DNA from 2 places in the Telluria sp. RT2P19 genome. Region 1 is predicted to be linked to the other one. Evidence: predicted binding sites of a transcription regulator. Region 1 holds the regulator's gene; the other holds the start of a gene.

Region 1 (8,477 bases):
ATAGATATTGGCGCCGCCGCCCGGGATGCCGATATTGCCCAGCGCGAGCTGCAGGATCGACAGCGCGCGCACATTGGCGGTGCCGACGTGGTGCTGGGTGATGCCCATGCACCAGACCACCGACGAAGGCCGGTTGGTGGCCAGCATCTCGGCCGCCAGGCGCACGGCGGACTCGGGCACGCCGGTCACGTCCGACACCTTGTCAGGCGTCCATTTCATGACCTCGGCGCGCACGTCTTCCATGCCCCAGGTGCGCTCTTCGATGAATTTCTTGTCTTCCCAGCCGTTATTGAAGATATGCCACAGGATGCCCCATACCAGCGGGATGTCGGTGCCGGGACGTACCCGCACGTAGTGGTCGGCGAAACGCGCGGTACGGGTGAAGCGGGGATCGATGACGATCATCTTGGCGCCCAGTTCCTTGGCGTGCAGGAAGTGCAGCATCGAGATCGGGTGCGCCTCGGCCGGGTTGGAACCGATGAACAGCACCGCCTTGCTGTGGTGCAGGTCGTTGAACGAATTCGTCATGGCCCCGTAGCCGAAGGTCTGGGCCACGCCCGCGACCGTGGTCGAGTGACAGATGCGCGCCTGGTGGTCGCAGTTGTTGGTGCCGAAGAACGAGACCCATTTGCGCAGCAGATAAGCCTGCTCGTTATTGTGCTTGGAGCTGCCGATCACCATCAGCGCGTCCGGCCCGGCTTCCTTGCGCAGCTGGAGCAGCTTGTCGCCGATCTCGTCGATGGCCTGGTCCCATGAGATGCGCTGGTACTTGCCGTTCACCAGCTTCATCGGGTAGCGCAGGCGGTGCTCGCCGAAGGCGTGTTCGCGCACCGACGCGCCCTTGGCGCAGTGGGCGCCCATATTGATCGGCGAATCGAAGGCTGCCTCTTGCCGCACCCAGACGCCGTTGGCGACCACGGCGTCGACCGAGCAGCCGACCGAACAGTGGCTGCACACGGTGCGCTTGACTTCGGTCGGCACCGGGGTATTGGGCACCGGGTCGGCCTGGGCCGGCTCGATCACGTTCAGCGGCAGATGGCGCCCCAGCGCGCCGGCGCCGGCGGCAACGCCGGCCCCGACCAGGAAGCGGCGCCGTTTCAACGCGCTGTCGCGCGTGGATTTGACCAGTGACATAGTGGTTCCTCTGCTTGCCTACCAGTAGGCGGCGGTCTCGTAATAGCGGCGGATATGTTCCGTCTCGTGGTAGCCGCGCTTGACCTTGGGGTCGGGCGCGGCCGGTGCCGGAGCTGGCGCCGCCGTCGCCGGCGTGGCGGCGACAACGGCCAGCGCCCCCAGCGGGGCGGCCTTCAGGAAGCCGCGCCGCGCCGGGTCGGGCCGGTCTTGCGCGGCGTCAAGATCATGCTTGCTCATCGCTCTCCTCTCCTACGGCGAATGCTTCCGCCTCGATCGCCAGGAACGCCTGCGCGAAGCGGGCGACCAGGCGGTAATAATTGGCGCCATCGGCGTTGGCGATATCGTCCAGCGCGCGCATGCACCAGGAACCGAGATGGGCCTCGAAGAATTCGCGCTGCACCGCCAGCGGCTGGCGCTGGACGCCGGGTGCGCCGGCGACCAGCACGCGCATGGTTTCGCACAGCGCGCCGAGATGGTCTTCGAAATCGCCCCTGCCGCGCATGCGCGCCAGGCCGAGGCGGGCCAGGGATTCGCGCAGCTGCGCCAGCGGCGTGTCGTTCATGTAGCCGGCCAGGTAGCGCGAGCCATAGGGGTCGACCGGGGGCGAGCCGATGCTGATGAACAGCGCGGCGAATTCGTCGGCGACGGCGTGCGCGTCCATGACGCCGGAAGCCACGGTGAGCTGCTCCCAGGCCCGCTCGAGCGCCGGGTCGCCGCCTTCGGCGAGGATCGGGTCGCTGGACGCGAGCGCGTCGAGCAGCGCGGCGTCCGGGGCGGCCAGCAGCAGGCGGGACAGCAAGGCGTACAGGTCGGCCCTGGCCTGGTCTTCGCCCCCTGGCGGCATGGCGGGAGGGGCGATGGTGGCCACGGGGGCGACAGAGGCGCCGCTGGCAGGCGCGGTCACGCTGGTTGATGACACTGTGGAGTACTCCAGTTGTTCAACTTGTATCGTTAGTGTAGACCTCGAATGACATGAGGTGCGCACAGTTGCGCTTAGCGCATGCCGGCGGCGTGCATGACAATTCTTATAAGAAATGCGACGAGCGCCAGGGTGGCGACGCCGCCCAGCCACAGCAGCGCCATCCAGCCCAGCTGGCGCAGCCATCGGCGGCGCGTGGCCATCAGTGATACCCCGCGTCGTGCTTGACCTTGCCCCGGAATACCCAGTACGACCAGCCGGTGTACATCAGGATGATGGGCAGGATGAACAGCGTGCCGACGAGGGCGAACCCCTGGCTTTGCGGCGGCGAGGCCGCCTCCCAGATCGTGATGGCCGGCGGCACCACGTGCGGCCAGATGCTGATCGCCATGCCGCTGTAGCCGAGGAAGATCAGCGCCAGCGCCAGCACGAAGGGCTGGCGGAACGGCTTGCGCGCCAGTGCGCGCAGCAGCAGCACCATGCACACCACCACCAGGATCGGCACCGGCGCCAGGAAGGCGATGTTCGGGAAGGTGAACCAGCGCTCGGCGACGGCGGCAAAGCGCAGCGGAGTCCAGATGCTGACCGCGACGATGGCGCCCAGCAGCAGCCAGGCGAAGGGCCGCGCGACCTGGATCATGCGCGCCTGCAGCTCGCCCTCGGTCTTCATCACCAGCCAGGTGGCGCCCAGCAGGGTGTAGGCGATCATCACCCCCAGGCCGGCCAGCAGCGGGAACGGCGCGATCCAGTCGAGCGGCCCGCCGGCGAAACTGCGGCCAGAGACCGTAATGCCGTCCAGGAAGCCGCCCAGCGTCACGCCCTGGAAGAAGGCCGCCGCCACCGAGCCGCCGATGAAAGCCTTGTCCCACAGGTGGCGCTCGTGTTCCTTGGCCTTGAAGCGGAACTCGAAGGCGACGCCGCGAAACACCAGGCCGATGAGCATGAAGATCAGCGGCAGGTACAGGCCCGACAGGATGATGGCGTAGGCCACCGGGAAAGCCGCCAGCAGTCCCTCCCCTCCCAGCACCAGCCAGGTCTCGTTGCCGTCCCAGACCGGCGCGACGGAATTCATCATGGTGTCGCGGTCGCGCTTTTTCGGCGTAAACGGGAACAGCATGCCGATGCCCAGGTCGAAGCCGTCGAGCAGCACGTACATGAAGACCGCGAAGAAAATGATCAGGATCCAGATAACGGATGTGTCGATGCCCATGCTCAGCTCCGCGTCGGTTGGTCGGGGTTGCCGTCGGGGTTGTCGTCGATATTGCCCCTGATGCTGCCGTCGTTGTCGACATCGGCCGCCGACAGCGGCCGCATCGGCGTGCGCCCTTCACCCGGCCCGCCCTCGGGCGGCCGGTTCAGGACGAAGTGCTGCGGCCCCTTGTGAATCAGGCGCAGCAGGTAGACGGTGCCGGCGCCGAACACGAACAGGTAGGCCACGACGAACATCCCCAGGGTCACGCCCATCGTGGTCGCGCTGTGCGGCGACACCGCATCGGCCGTGCGCAGCACGCCGTAGATCACCCATGGCTGGCGGCCGACCTCGGTCGTGATCCAGCCGGCCAGGATGGCGACCAGGCCGGCCGGCCCCATCGCCAGGGCAAAGCGCAGGAACAGCCGCTTGCCGTAGATTCGCCCTCCACGCCTGAGCCACAGGCTCCAGGCCCCGAGCGCGATCATCAACAGGCCCAGTCCCACCATGGTGCGGAAACTCCAGAACACGATCAGGGAGTTGGGACGGTCTGCGCGCGGGAATTCCTTCAGGCCCGGGAACTGGCCGCGCAGCGTATGTGTCAGGATGATGCTGCCCAGGTAGGGTATCTCGACCGCGTAGCGGGTTTCCTCGCGCTCCATGTCGGGAATGCCGAACAGGATCAATGGCACCGCCTCGCCCGGCGTGTTTTGCCAGTGGCCCTCCATCGCCGCCAGCTTGGCCGGCTGGTGCTTGAGCGTGTTCAGGCCATGGAAATCGCCGATCACGGCCTGGACCGGCGCCACCAGCAGGATCATCCACATCGCCATCGACAGCATCTTGCGCACGTTCTTGTTGTCGCGACCGTGCAGGAGGTGCCAGGCGGCGGACGCGCCGACGATGAGGGCCGTGGCCAGGTAGGCCGCCACCACCATGTGCATCAGGCGATACGGAAAGGAGGGGTTGAAGACGATGGCCAGCCAGTCGACCGGGATCATGCGGCCGCCCTCGATGGCGTAGCCCTGGGGCGTCTGCATCCAGCTGTTGGCGCCCAGGATCCAGGTCGAGGAGATCAGCGTGCCGATGGCGACCATGCAGGTGGCAAGGAAGTGCAGTTGCGGCCCGACCCGGTTCCAGCCGAACAGCATCACGCCCAGGAAGCCGGCCTCCAGGAAGAAGGCGGTCAGCACCTCGTAGGTGAGCAGCGGGCCCATGACGCTGCCGGCGAACTCGGACAGGTAGCTCCAGTTGGTCCCGATCTGGTAGGCCATCACGATGCCCGACACCACGCCCATGCCGAAGGCGACCGCGAAGATCCTGAGCCAGAAATGGTAGAGGTCGACGTAGACCTGGCGCTTCGTCTTGAGCCAGCACGCCTCGAGCACGGCCAGATAGCTGGCCATGCCGATAGTGATCGCGGGGAAGATGATGTGAAAGGAAATCGTGAAGGCGAACTGGATGCGCGCCAGCTCCAGTGCGGTCAAGCCGAACATATGAACTCCCCCGAAGTCGAATGCACATGGTAAGCACAGCACCGACGCGCACGATTGACGATGTCATTTTTATCATTGTTGAGTCGTTTTTGAACACATGCCGATCGAATCGCAACAAAAGTTCCTTGTTTGTTCCTTATTTAGCGCAGGTTTCTGCCTTGCCCGTAGGCACGCCGTGCAAGGGGTCTATAATTCCCGGTGTACCGAATAAAGCGACCATCCCCATGAGCCAGTCCCTGTCCCGGCAGTCCGAGCCGTCCCTGAATCTCCATGCACTGAAGTCTTGCGCGCAGTGCAGCATGCACCGGCTATGCCTGCCGATGGGACTGGAAGAAGCCGAGATCGACCGCCTGGACAAGATCATCGGCCGGCGCCGCCGGCTCGAGCGCGACGAACGCCTGTACGCCGTGGGCGAGCCTTTCCGCAACCTGTACGCGGTGCGCTTCGGCCACTTCAAGACCTACCAGGTGAATGCGGCCGGGGTGGCCCAGATCACCGGCTTCCAGATGGCCGGCGAGTTGCTCGGCATGGATGCGATCAGCGGCACGCACCACTGCGACGCCGTCGCACTCGAAGACAGCGAAGTGTGCGAGATCCCGTTCGCGCGCCTGGAAGACCTGTTCGGCGAGGTGCCGACGCTGCTGCGCCACTTCCACCGCATCATGAGCCAGGAAATCACGCGCGAGCAGAACGTCATGCTGTTGCTGGGCAATATGCGTGCCGAGCAGCGTTTCGCCGTCTTCCTGGTGAACCTGTCGGCCCGCTACGCCGCGCGCGGCTACGCCGCCGACCGTTTCCAGCTGCGCATGTCGCGCGAAGACATCGGCAACTACCTTGGCCTGACCATCGAGAGCATCAGCCGCCTGCTGTCGCGCTTCAAGAAGCAGGGCTGGCTCGAAGTCGACAAGCGCGAAGTCACCCTGCTCGACCAGCCCAAGCTGAAGGCGCTGGCAGCCGGCACCGACGTGTGCAGTCCGATGGCGTAAAGACCATGATTGCGCGGCCCTCCTGCGACCTGCACTTGCGCAGCTACGATCGCGTGCACCGGGGCGACCGCCACGACTTCGCCCAGCTGGTGCTGCCGGTGCATGGAGACGTGCTGCTCGACATCGAGGAGCGGCGCGGCCGGCTCGATCCCCTGCACGGCGCGCTGGTCGCGCCCGGCGCCTGGCATGCGCAATCGAGCCAGGCCGCCAACTGTTCGCTGATCGTCGACGTCGAGCGCACCGCCTTCGGGCACGGTCCCTGGCAGGGCCTGCTGGAGCGGCCCTTCATCGCGCTGGGCCCACCCGCGCGCAAGCTGATCGAGTTCATGGGCCTCATGGCGCGCGAGGCCGCTCCGGCGCCGGCGCTGGTGCAGGGCTGGGCCCCGCTGCTGCTCGACACCCTGAGCCTTGATACGCCGCGCGCCAGCTCGCGCCTGGCCGTACTGCTGGCGCGCATCGAGTCCGCGCCCGGTCTGGACTGGAGCACCGAATCGATGGCGCGCGCCGCCAACCTGAGCGTGAGCCGCCTGCACGCCGTGTTTCGCGAAGAGCTTGGCCGAACGCCGCATGCCTGGCTGCTGGACTGCCGCCTCGATCGCGCACGCGGCCTGCTGGCCGGCACCAGCCGCAGCGTGGCCGATATCGCGCTCGCCTGCGGTTTCTCGGACCAGACCAGCCTGACGCGCGCCATGCGCCGCGCTTGCGACGCCACGCCCGCCGCCTATCGGCGCGCAAGTCGGGAGAGCGCGTCAAACCCGCAGTAGTTCCGGCCAGGACAACCGCTGCTCCAGCATCGACAATCTCCGTTCATCGAAGGAGATTCACATGCACACCACCACCGGCGCGACCGGTCTTTCCATCCTGGCCGGCGTCGGCGCCGGGATCGCCGCCGGCGCGCTATGGGGCCTGGTCTTCCTGGCGCCGGCACTGGCGCCCGCATTCCTGCCGATCCAGCTGGCCGCCGGGCGCTACCTCGCTTACGGGCTGGTCGCCGCCCTCCTCATCTACCCGGCCTGGAGGCGGCTGCGCAGCCATCTCGACTGGCAGGCCTGGCGTACCCTGGTCGGCCTCGGCCTGACCGGCAACATCGTCTATTACCTGTTCCTGGCCAACGCGGTGCAGCAAGGCGGCGTGGCCATGGTGTCGATCGTGATCGGGCTGCTGCCGATCGCGCTCACGCTGGTGGGCGCGCGCGACCGTCATGGGGTGCCGCTGCGCCGGCTGCTGCCGTCGCTGCTACTGAGCAGCGCGGGCCTGGCGTGCATCGGCTGGCAGTCGCTGTCGGGCGCCGGTTCCGCTTCCCTGGCAGGCCTGGCCTGCGCCGTCGGTGCGCTGGTGTCGTGGACGATCTTTGCGCTGCATAACAGCCGCTGGCTGGCGCGCATCGAGAGTGTCTCGCCGCATGAGTGGAACCTGCTGGTGGGCGTGGTGACCGGGCTGATGGCGCTGATGCTGGCGGTGCCGGCCTTCGTGCTGGCGCCGGGAGACCATGGCGTTGCCGCGTGGATGACATTCGGCGCGCTGGTGACGGCCGTCGCCGTCCTGTGCTCGGTGGTGGGCAACGCCTTGTGGAACCATGCCAGCCGCGCTCTTCCCTTGAGCCTGATGGGGCAGATGATCGTGTTCGAGACCGTCTTCGCGTCCCTGTACGGCTTTCTATGGGAGGCGCGCTGGCCGACGGGTTTCGAGACGGCCGCCCTGGTGTTGCTGGTGGGCGGCGTGATGTCGTGCGCGTCCGCGCACCGCGGCGCACGCTTGGAACGCTAGGATGGCCGGGAAATCCATGCCTGTCGTCCTTTTTTGCGTCAGGCGTGCGATCAGCCTTCCATGTTCGGGCCAGTGTTCTCTGAGGATGCTCTCATCCGCGATCCCGACGTCTCGAATTCAAAGCCGGGGGCGACGGTACAGCGACCAAGCCGTGGCCCCCGAGGTCTTCACATTCAGCGGCGAACCAGCGTCCAGCAGGGACCAGTGCCTGAAAAGTGGCGCCCTCATGGCGCATCGGCCTATCGAGCCTGACCATGCCAAGGCCGCCATCCGGCTCCGGGACATGGATGTGCAGTGGTGCACCATCAGAGAAATGCCACATTTCGTCCGATTGGCTTCGGTGCCAAGTCGACCTTTCCTTTCCGCGCAGGAGGTCATAGATCGCAGTGGAGGCAGAGCGGCCGACCGCGTCGCTCACCCTGGTCACGCGGTGTCGACTTCGATATGTTTCCCTGAAGTGGCCTCCTTCAGGATGAGGCATGAGCCTCCGGAGCGAGATCAGCTCTTCTGAATCGGTTTCAGGAATCATCGGCGGCGATCAGCAGGTTGCGGTTTCACGAAAGGGAGAGGACGCCAGCATGAACCTCGACCGGGACGCCGGGTTCCGCGGGCGCGTCAAGCAACGCTTGCGGTTCGTCGACGTGCGTGACGGCGCACCATGGGCCGATCAAGGGCCTGGCGCCGCGCCGGCGACCCAGAACGTAGCCCTTGATGACGCCGACTTGTTCCATGACAGAGCAATCGTCCCCGTAACGATCCGAGCGCCGCTGCAAGAAGACACGGCGGTCCGTCCCCACCATGCCCGGTCGGGTTGACACGCTGCAGCGAGATCCTCGGCGTGCATGCGGGCACGCGCGCGTGACCACTTCACGTGCCATGCCGGAAATAGCGCAGCGACGGTGGCATTTCACGCAATCCAGGCCGCTCGTACAGGGGCGCCCCGGCTTTCGTGCCGTCCAGGTGGACACTGTGCACTACCACGCTGCGAA
Region 2 (8,477 bases), on a different contig from region 1:
CATCTCGGTCTATCACTATGCCCACATGCCGCACCTGTTCAAGCCGCAGCGGCGCATCCTGCAAGAAGACATGCCGGACAGCGACACCAAGCTCCAGATGCTCCAGCTGTGCATCGAGCGCCTCGGCGCGGCCGGCTATGTCTACATCGGCATGGACCATTTCGCCAAGCCGGAAGACGACCTGGCCGTGGCCCAGCGCCAGGGCCGCCTGCACCGCAACTTCCAGGGCTATTCGACCCACGCCGACGCCGACCTGGTGGCCTGCGGGGTGTCGAGCATCGGCGCGGTGGGCGCGACCTACAGCCAGAACGTCAAGACGCTCGACGAATACTACGAGCTGATCGACCAGAACGAGCTTCCGGTGCAGCGCGGCATCCGGCTGTCGATGGACGATGCGCTGCGCCGCGCGATCATCCAGAAGCTGATGTGCCAGTTCGAGTTGTCGATCCCGGCCATCGAGCAGGCTTTCCCGATCGTCTTCGAACAGCATTTCGCCGGCGAGCTGGCGGCGCTGCGCAAGATGCAGGACGATGGTCTGGTGCAGGTGGACAAAGAGTGGATCACCGTGACGATGAAAGGACGGCTGCTCATCCGCAATGTGTGCATGGCGTTCGACCGCTATCTCGCACGGCCTGGCGAGGGTCCGCGCCATTCGCGGACCGTCTAGGCGATCCATGAGCGGCATCAGCCTGTTTCCGGTGTTTCTCGTCGGTCTGGCGGGCAGCGTGCACTGCGCCGGCATGTGCGGCGGGATCGTGGGCGCGCTGTCGCTGCCACGCAGGCAGGCGCCGGCGCTGCATGCAGCTGCCTTCCCGCTGGCGGTGCGCAGCGTGACGGCGGCCGGCCCGGCGTCGCTCGGCCATGTGGGAGCCTATAACGCGGGCCGTATTGCCAGCTATATGGCGGCCGGCGCGCTGGCCGGCGGATTCGCCGGCGGCGCCGCATCGCTCGCACCGCTGCCGGCGCTGCAGGCGCTTCTTTATTGGGCCGCGAACCTGATGCTGGTGGCGCTCGGGCTGTTCCTGATGGACGCCTGGCGCGGCCTGGCCAGGGTCGAGCAGCTTGGCCAGGCGCTGTGGCGGCGCGTGTCGCCGCTGCTGCGGCGCGTGAACGCACCGGGTTCCGACGCGAGCGGCGCGCGCATGTTCGCACTCGGCGCCCTGTGGGGCTGGCTTCCGTGCGGGATGGTCTATAGCGTGCTGGTTACGGCAATGCTGAGCGGCTCGGCGCCGCGAGGCGCGGGCGTGATGCTGGCCTTCGGCCTGGGCACGCTGCCGATGCTGTTCGCGCTGGGCCTGGCGGGCGCGCGGCTGCGTGCGTTGATGGCGCGGCGCGCGCTGCGCCTCGGCTGCGGATTGACGATCCTGGCCTTCGGCATCCTCGGCCTGGCGCGCGCCGCCGGCGGCCTGCCGCCGGGCTGGATGCATGAGCTGTGCCTGAGCGTGGGGAGATCGGTATGAGTGCGGTACTTGAAGAAGCGGTGCGCTCCGCGGCCGATGGCGCCGCGCCGCGCCCGTTGCCCGCCGGGTGTTTCCACTGTGGCTTGCCGGTGCCGCAAGCCGGCAACTGGCACGCCACGATCGGCGGCATTGTCCAGCAGATGTGCTGCCCGGGCTGCGCGGCGGCGGCCCAGGCCATCGTCGACGGCGGCTTCGCCGACTACTATGCGAGCCGCACCGCCTACGCCACCCAGGCCGACCTCGACGCCGCGAACGCGCCCGAGCTCGACCTGGTCGATGGCGCCGGTCTCGATGGGGCGGCGAGCTTCACGGTCGAAGGGATCCGCTGCGCCGCCTGCGTGTGGCTGATCGAGCGCCGCCTGCAGCACGTGCCCGGCGTGCTGGACGTGAGCCTGAACGTGGCGACCGAGCGCCTGTTCGTGCGCTGGGATCCGTCCGGCTGCCGCCCGAGCGTCATCCTGCGCACCCTGCGCGCGATCGGCTACACGGCCTATCCCTATGACGCGCGGCGCCACGGCGAGCATCTCGAGCGCGCCCGCAAGAAGCTGTTCCGCCAGCTGTTCGTGGCCGGCCTGTCGATGATGCAGGTGATGATGTATGCGGTGCCGGTGTACATGGCCGAGGAGGGCACGATGGACGCCGCCATGACGGCGTTGCTGCATTGGGCGTCGTTCTTCCTGACCCTGCCGGCGCTGCTGTACTCGGCCCAGCCGTTCTTTGGCGGCGCCTGGCGCGACCTGCGGCGTCGCGTCCTGGGCATGGACGTGCCGGTCGCGCTGGGGATCGGCGCCGCCTTCGCCGGCAGCCTGCATGCGCTGGTGACGGGCAGCGGCGACGTGTATTTCGATTCGGTCACCATGTTTGTGTTCCTGCTGCTGGGCAGCCGCTACCTGGAACTGGGCGCACGCCGCAAGGCGGCCGGCGCGCTCGAGCGCCTGCAGCAGGGCCTGCCGCCATCGGCGCTGCGGCTGCGCGGCGCGCCTGGCCTGCGCAGGCGCGATGAAGACATCGAGCTGGTGAACGCCAGCAGCCTGCGCGTGGATGACCTGGTGCTGGTGCGCGCCGGCCAGGCGGCGCCGGCCGACGGCCTGATCGTCGAGGGAGACACCGAGGTCGACCTCGCGCTGCTCACCGGCGAAAGCCGCACCCAGCGCCGCGGCATCGGCGACCAGGTGCCGGGTGGGGCGGTGAACGTGGCCGGCGCCATCGTGCTGCGCGTGACCTCGACCGCCCACGACAGCCTTCTCTCCATGCTGGTGCGCCTGGTCGAGCGCGCGGGGCAGGGCAAGCCGGCGCTGGCGCTATGGGCCGACCGGGTCGCGGCCTGGTTCGTGCTCGGTCTGCTGTGCCTGACCGCGCTGACCTATGCCGCCTGGCTGCAGGTCGACCCGGGCCGCGCCTGGCAGGTAGCGATCGCGGTGCTGGTGGTGTCCTGCCCGTGCGCGCTGTCGCTGGCCACGCCGACCGCGCTGGCCGCCGCCACCGACCGCCTGCTGCGGCGCGGCGTACTGGCGGTGCAGCCCCACACGCTGGAAACCTTCGACCGCGCCACCCACGTGGTGTTCGACAAGACCGGCACCCTGACCCACGGAAGGCCCGTGCTGCGCCAGACCTTGTCGGTCGGCGCAATGCCGGGTGTCGACTGCCTGCGGATCGCCGCCGCGCTGGAGGCCGACAACCCGCATCCGCTGGCGCTGGCGATCCGCGAGGCGGCCGCCGCGTCCGCCAGTGATTCGGCGAAGGATTGCGCCGATGATTCCGCCGCTGCTTCGGGCACTGCCGCGCCGGACGGATCGGGGCGTGCCGTCCAGACCCGGTTCATCATCGGACAAGGTGTCGAAGGCTGGGTCGATGGCCGCTATTACCGCCTTGGCCGCGCGGCCTGGGTCGCCGGCGTGGCCGGCGGCGTGGCGCGCGCCGCGGTGCCGGTCGGGACCACCTCGGTCTGGCTCGGCAACAGCGAAGGCTGGCTGGCGCGCTTCGACCTGGCCGACGGCTTGCGGCCCGAGGCGGCCGACGTGGTGGACCGCATCCGCGCCAGCGGCAAGACCGTGATCCTGCTCAGCGGCGATGAGCAGCATGCGGCGCAGGCCGTGGCGGCCCGGCTCGGCATCACGACCGCCATCGGCGGCAAGCTGCCGCAAGAGAAGCTGGCCTGTGTGCGGCTCCTGCAGCAGGGCGGCGCGGTGGTGGCGATGGTCGGCGATGGCATCAACGACGCGGCGGTGCTGCGCGGGGCCGACGTCTCGTTCGCAATGGGCCGAGGGGCCGAGCTGGCGCAGTTGCACGCGGATGGGGTCCTGATGGGCGACAGCCTGGCGCCGCTGGCCGACACGCTCGACACCGCGCGCCGTACCCTGGCCGTGATCCGCCAGAACCTGGCCTGGGCGATGGTGTACAACGTGGCGACGATTCCGGCGGCGGCGGTCGGCCTGCTCAACCCATGGCTGGCGGGGATCGGCATGGCGCTGAGCTCCGCGGTGGTCGTGCTCAATGCGCTGCGCTTGCGAAGGGATTAGCGATGGAAGCCTTGTATTTGCTGGTGCCGCTCAGCGTGGTCGTGGTGGGGGTGGCCCTGTGGGTGTTCTTCGGGGCCGCCGACAGCGGGCAGTTCGATGACCTGGAAGGGCCGGCGTATCGCGTGCTGCAGGATGATGATCGGGGTGGGAATGGATGATGTAACCGGTAATGCGGCGATTTCCCGCATAGGCGTCGTCGGCGGATGGCGGAGCCGTCCACCCATGACGACGCAACGGTGAATCACAGCGCAACGGTGAATCACATGGTCGGACCGCGGCCGGTATGCGTTTCCTTTTCGATGCGGTCCTGGCACTCGATGCAGTTGCGCACCGTTGGGGTGGCCAGCAGGCGGGCGTCGGGGATCTCGCGCCCGCACGACTCGCAGACGCCGGCGCCGCCGGCGTCGAGCTTGCCGAGGGCGACGTCGATCTCGTGCAGGGTGTTCGCATCGTGCTCGGCCAGGTGGACTTCGTCGTGGCCGATCATCTCGGCGGTGTTGCGGTCGTCGCCCTGCGCCTCGTGCGCGAGGGGACCGATCGACGGCGCATCGTCCTCGTCGGCGGTAGTGCGCGAACGCACGGCGCCGAGCAGGTCTTCGCGCGCCTGGTTCAGGCGCTTGGCCATTTCTTCGTGAACGGATTGGGACAGCGGCGGCATAGCGATTCCTTATTGGTGAGTGAGGAAAAGCCCACCAAAGATGGCGGGCCGTCTATTTTGGACTTGATTCAGCTCAAAACGATGCCCGTGGAATCGTGGAAGAAAGCGTCGCAGCGTAGGCTGCACATACGTTCCCCATACTCTATCCATCAAGGAACATTTTGATTCACATCAAGGATTTTCAAGGTTCATGAACGCACACTCCTGACTGTCACTACATCGTGTCATTTCAGGAGAGCATCTTGGACAGCAGTCTAAACTATAACTATAAGATCGTGCGCCAGTTTGCCATCGCGACCGTGGTCTGGGGCGTGATCGGCATGGCGGCAGGGGTGTTCATCGCGGCCCAGCTGGCATGGCCAGCGCTGAACTTCGACATCCCCTGGCTCAGCTACGGACGCCTGCGTCCGCTGCACACCAACGCGGTCATCTTCGCCTTCGGCATCTGCGGCCTGTTCGCCACCTCGTACTACGTGGTCCAGCGCACCTGCCAGGTCCGGCTGTTCTCGGACAGGCTGGCCGCCTTCACCTTCTGGGGCTGGCAGGCGGTGCTGCTGTCGGCCGCGGTCTCGCTGCCGATGGGCTTCACGCGCGGCAAGGAGTACGCCGAACTCGAATGGCCGATCGCCATCCTGATCGCCATCGTCTGGGTCGCCTACGCCGTGGTGTTCTTCGGCACCATCGTCAAGCGCAAGGTCAAGCACATCTACGTCGCCAACTGGTTCTTCGGCGCCTTCATCCTCGCGGTCGCCATCCTGCACATCGTGAACGGCATGACATCGCCGGCCTCGCTGATGAAATCGTATTCGGTGTACTCGGGCGTGCAGGACGCCATGATCCAGTGGTGGTACGGCCATAACGCGGTCGGCTTCATCCTGACCGCCGGCTACCTGGGCATGGTCTATTACTTCATCCCGAAGCAGGCCGAGCGCCCCGTGTATTCGTACCGCCTGTCGATCGTGCACTTCTGGGCGCTGATCTTCACGTATATGTGGGCCGGCCCGCACCACCTGCACTACACCGCGCTGCCCGACTGGACCCAGTCGCTGGGCATGGTGTTCTCGATCATCCTGCTGGCGCCGTCGTGGGGCGGCATGATCAACGGGATCATGACCCTGTCGGGCGCCTGGCACAAGCTGCGCTCGGACCCGCTGCTCAAGTTCATGATCGTCTCGCTGTCGTTCTACGGCATGGCCACCTTCGAGGGCCCGATGATGTCGATCAAGACCATCAACGCGCTGTCGCACTACACCGACTGGACCGTCGCCCACGTCCACGCCGGCGCCCTGGGCTGGGTCGGCTTCATCACGATGGGTTCGATCTACTACATCATCCCGCGCGTCGCCGGCAAGAAGCAGATGTACAGCGTAGCGATGGTCGAGACCCATTTTTGGGTGGCGACCATCGGCGTCGTGCTCTACATCGCCTCGATGTGGATCGCCGGCGTGATGCAGGGCCTGATGTGGCGCGCGGTGAACGCCGACGGCACGCTGACCTATACCTTCGCAGAAAGCGTCAAGGCGACCTATCCCTACTACGTGATCCGCGTGACCGGCGGCGCCTTGTACCTGACCGGCATGGTGCTGATGGCCTGGAACACCTGGATGACGATGCGCGGCACGAAGAGCGTCGACGTCCCGATTCCGTTCGAGCCGAAGAATCCGCGCGGCGTGATTGACGCCGAGCACGTCGTCCCAGCCTAAAGAAATCAGGAGTGTGCAATGAAATTCACCCATGAGTGGATCGAGAAGAATGTCTGGCTGCTGATCGGCCTGGTCCTGCTGGTCATCTCCTTCGGCGGCCTGGTCGAGATCGTGCCGCTGTTCTTCCAGAAGTCGACCACCGAACCGGTCGCCGGCTTGAAACCGTATTCGCCGCTGCGCCTGGCCGGCCGCGACGTGTATATCCGCGAGGGCTGCTACGGCTGCCACTCGCAGATGATCCGTCCATTCCGCGCCGAGACCGAGCGCTACGGCCACTACTCGGTGGCCGGCGAGTCGGTCTACGAGCATCCCTTCCAGTGGGGCTCCAAGCGCACCGGCCCCGACCTCGCGCGAGTGGGCGGGCGCTACAGCGACGAATGGCACCGCACCCACCTCGACAATCCGCGCGACGTGGTGCCCGAGTCGAACATGCCGGCCTATCCGTGGCTGGCGAGCACCAGGCTGGTGCCGGGCGAGATCATGCCGAAGATGCGCGCGCTACAGCGCGTCGGCGTGCCTTATACGGACGACGAGATCGCACTCGCGCCCCAGGACCTGGTCGACAAGACCGAGCAGGACGCGTTGGTCGCCTACCTGCAGGGCCTGGGCACCCAGATCAAGACAAGGAACTAGGCGAGGAACGAATATGGCACTTCAACAAATTTTCGACGACGCCAGCAGCGTCATGACCGTGATCAGCTTCGCGACCTTCATGGGCATCGTGCTCTGGACCTACCTGCTGCACAAGGGCAGCGATTTCGACGCCGCGGCGCGGCTGCCGTTCATGGACGACGCCGGCAAGGGCGAGGAGTATTGACATGGCCGACTTCTTCAACGATTTCTGGCACTACTATGTCGCAGTGATCACGATCCTGTCGATCGCCGGCTGCGGCATCCTGCTGTGGTCGCAGTCCAAGTTCAAGGTCAGGCTCGATGCCGACGGCAAGCCGCAGCAGACCACCGGTCATGTGTGGGACGAAGACCTGACGGAGCTGAACACGCCGATGCCGCGCTGGTGGATCGTCATGTTCTGGCTGTCGATCCTGTTCGCTGTCGGCTATCTGGTGCTGTATCCGGGCCTGGGCGCCTGGCGCGGCACCCTGGGCTGGACCAAGGTCGGCGAGTACCAGGCCGAGCTGAAGCAGGCCAGGCTCGAGTATGGTCCGCTGTTCGAGCAGTACAGGAAGCTCGACGTAAAAGCGGTGGCGGCCGATCCGCAGGCCCATGCGATCGGCGAGCGGCTGTTCCTGACCTATTGCTCGCAGTGCCACGGTTCGGATGCGCGCGGCAGCAAGGGCTTTCCGAACCTGGCCGACGCCGACTGGCTGCACGGCGGCGAGCCGGATGCGATCAAGGCGACGATCATGAACGGGCGTACCGGCATGATGCCGCCGATGGGCGCGGCGCTGGGCTCGGACAAGGACGTCGAGAGCGTGGCCCACTACGTGCGCTCGCTGTCGGGCATGGCGGCCGATCCGATCAAGGTCGCCTTCGGCAAGCCGAAGTTCGCCACCTGCGTGGCTTGCCACGGCGCCGAAGGCCGCGGCAACATGATGCTGGGCGCGCCGAACCTGACCGACAAGACCTGGCTCTATGGCGGCAGCGCCGACACCGTGATGGAGACGATCCGCAAGGGCCGTACCAACACGATGCCGGCCTTCGGCGACTTCCTCGGCGAAGAAAAGGTTCACGTGCTCGCGGCCTATGTATGGAGCCTGTCGAATCCGACCGCGCCGGCGCCGGGCAATGCGATGAAAGTGACGGCGGCAAGATGACCGACCCCGCAGGAGCGCCGCGCGAGGCGGTCGTTCGCATGTACGCCGCGCGGGAGGATATCTTCCCGCGCGAGATCAAGGGCCGCTATGCGACGCTGCGCTGGGCCTGCGTCTGGCTGACGCAAATCCTGTTCTACGGCCTGCCATGGCTGAACATGAACGGCCGCCAGGCCGTCCTGTTCGACCTGGCCAGCCGCAAGTTCTACCTGTTCGGCATCGTGTTCTGGCCGCAGGACTTCATCTACCTGGCGGCGCTCCTGATCGTGTGCGCCTATGCCCTGTTCCTGGTGACGGCGGTGACGGGCCGCGTGTGGTGCGGCTTCGCCTGCCCGCAGACGGTCTATACCGAGATCTTCCTCTGG

Evidence for each region. Region 1 encodes FNR, which switches genes on or off when oxygen is low (the NO sensors DNR and NnrR bind a similar motif). Its sites were predicted from a motif close to TTGATNNNNATCAA; they were not measured.
Region 2: a site for FNR is predicted at 4,799-4,812, ahead of ccoN (cytochrome-c oxidase, cbb3-type subunit I). Genes of this name have one in related genera too.

The regions. Positions count from the first base shown of each region.
Region 1 covers NZ_JCASIL010000003.1:427,756-436,232, forward strand. The annotation lists gene AC56KW_RS06170 (formate dehydrogenase subunit alpha) at 1-1,134, opposite strand, end outside; gene AC56KW_RS06175 (formate dehydrogenase) at 1,153-1,371, opposite strand; gene AC56KW_RS06180 (TorD/DmsD family molecular chaperone) at 1,358-2,053, opposite strand; gene AC56KW_RS06185 (DUF2474 domain-containing protein) at 2,128-2,256, opposite strand; gene cydB (cytochrome d ubiquinol oxidase subunit II) at 2,256-3,263, opposite strand; gene AC56KW_RS06195 (cytochrome ubiquinol oxidase subunit I) at 3,266-4,735, opposite strand; gene fnr (fumarate/nitrate reduction transcriptional regulator Fnr) at 4,960-5,721, shown strand; gene AC56KW_RS06205 (helix-turn-helix transcriptional regulator) at 5,727-6,485, shown strand; gene AC56KW_RS06210 (DMT family transporter) at 6,547-7,488, shown strand; gene AC56KW_RS06215 (cupin domain-containing protein) at 7,580-8,017, opposite strand; gene AC56KW_RS06220 (hypothetical protein) at 7,968-8,303, shown strand.
Region 2 covers NZ_JCASIL010000011.1:6,325-14,801, reverse strand. The annotation lists gene hemN (oxygen-independent coproporphyrinogen III oxidase) at 1-667, shown strand, start outside; gene AC56KW_RS14635 (sulfite exporter TauE/SafE family protein) at 675-1,460, shown strand; gene AC56KW_RS14630 (heavy metal translocating P-type ATPase) at 1,457-3,979, shown strand; gene ccoS (cbb3-type cytochrome oxidase assembly protein CcoS) at 3,982-4,137, shown strand; gene AC56KW_RS14620 (TraR/DksA family transcriptional regulator) at 4,239-4,637, opposite strand; gene ccoN (cytochrome-c oxidase, cbb3-type subunit I) at 4,880-6,340, shown strand; gene ccoO (cytochrome-c oxidase, cbb3-type subunit II) at 6,359-6,973, shown strand; gene AC56KW_RS14605 (cbb3-type cytochrome oxidase subunit 3) at 6,987-7,157, shown strand; gene ccoP (cytochrome-c oxidase, cbb3-type subunit III) at 7,159-8,115, shown strand; gene ccoG (cytochrome c oxidase accessory protein CcoG) at 8,112-8,477, shown strand, end outside.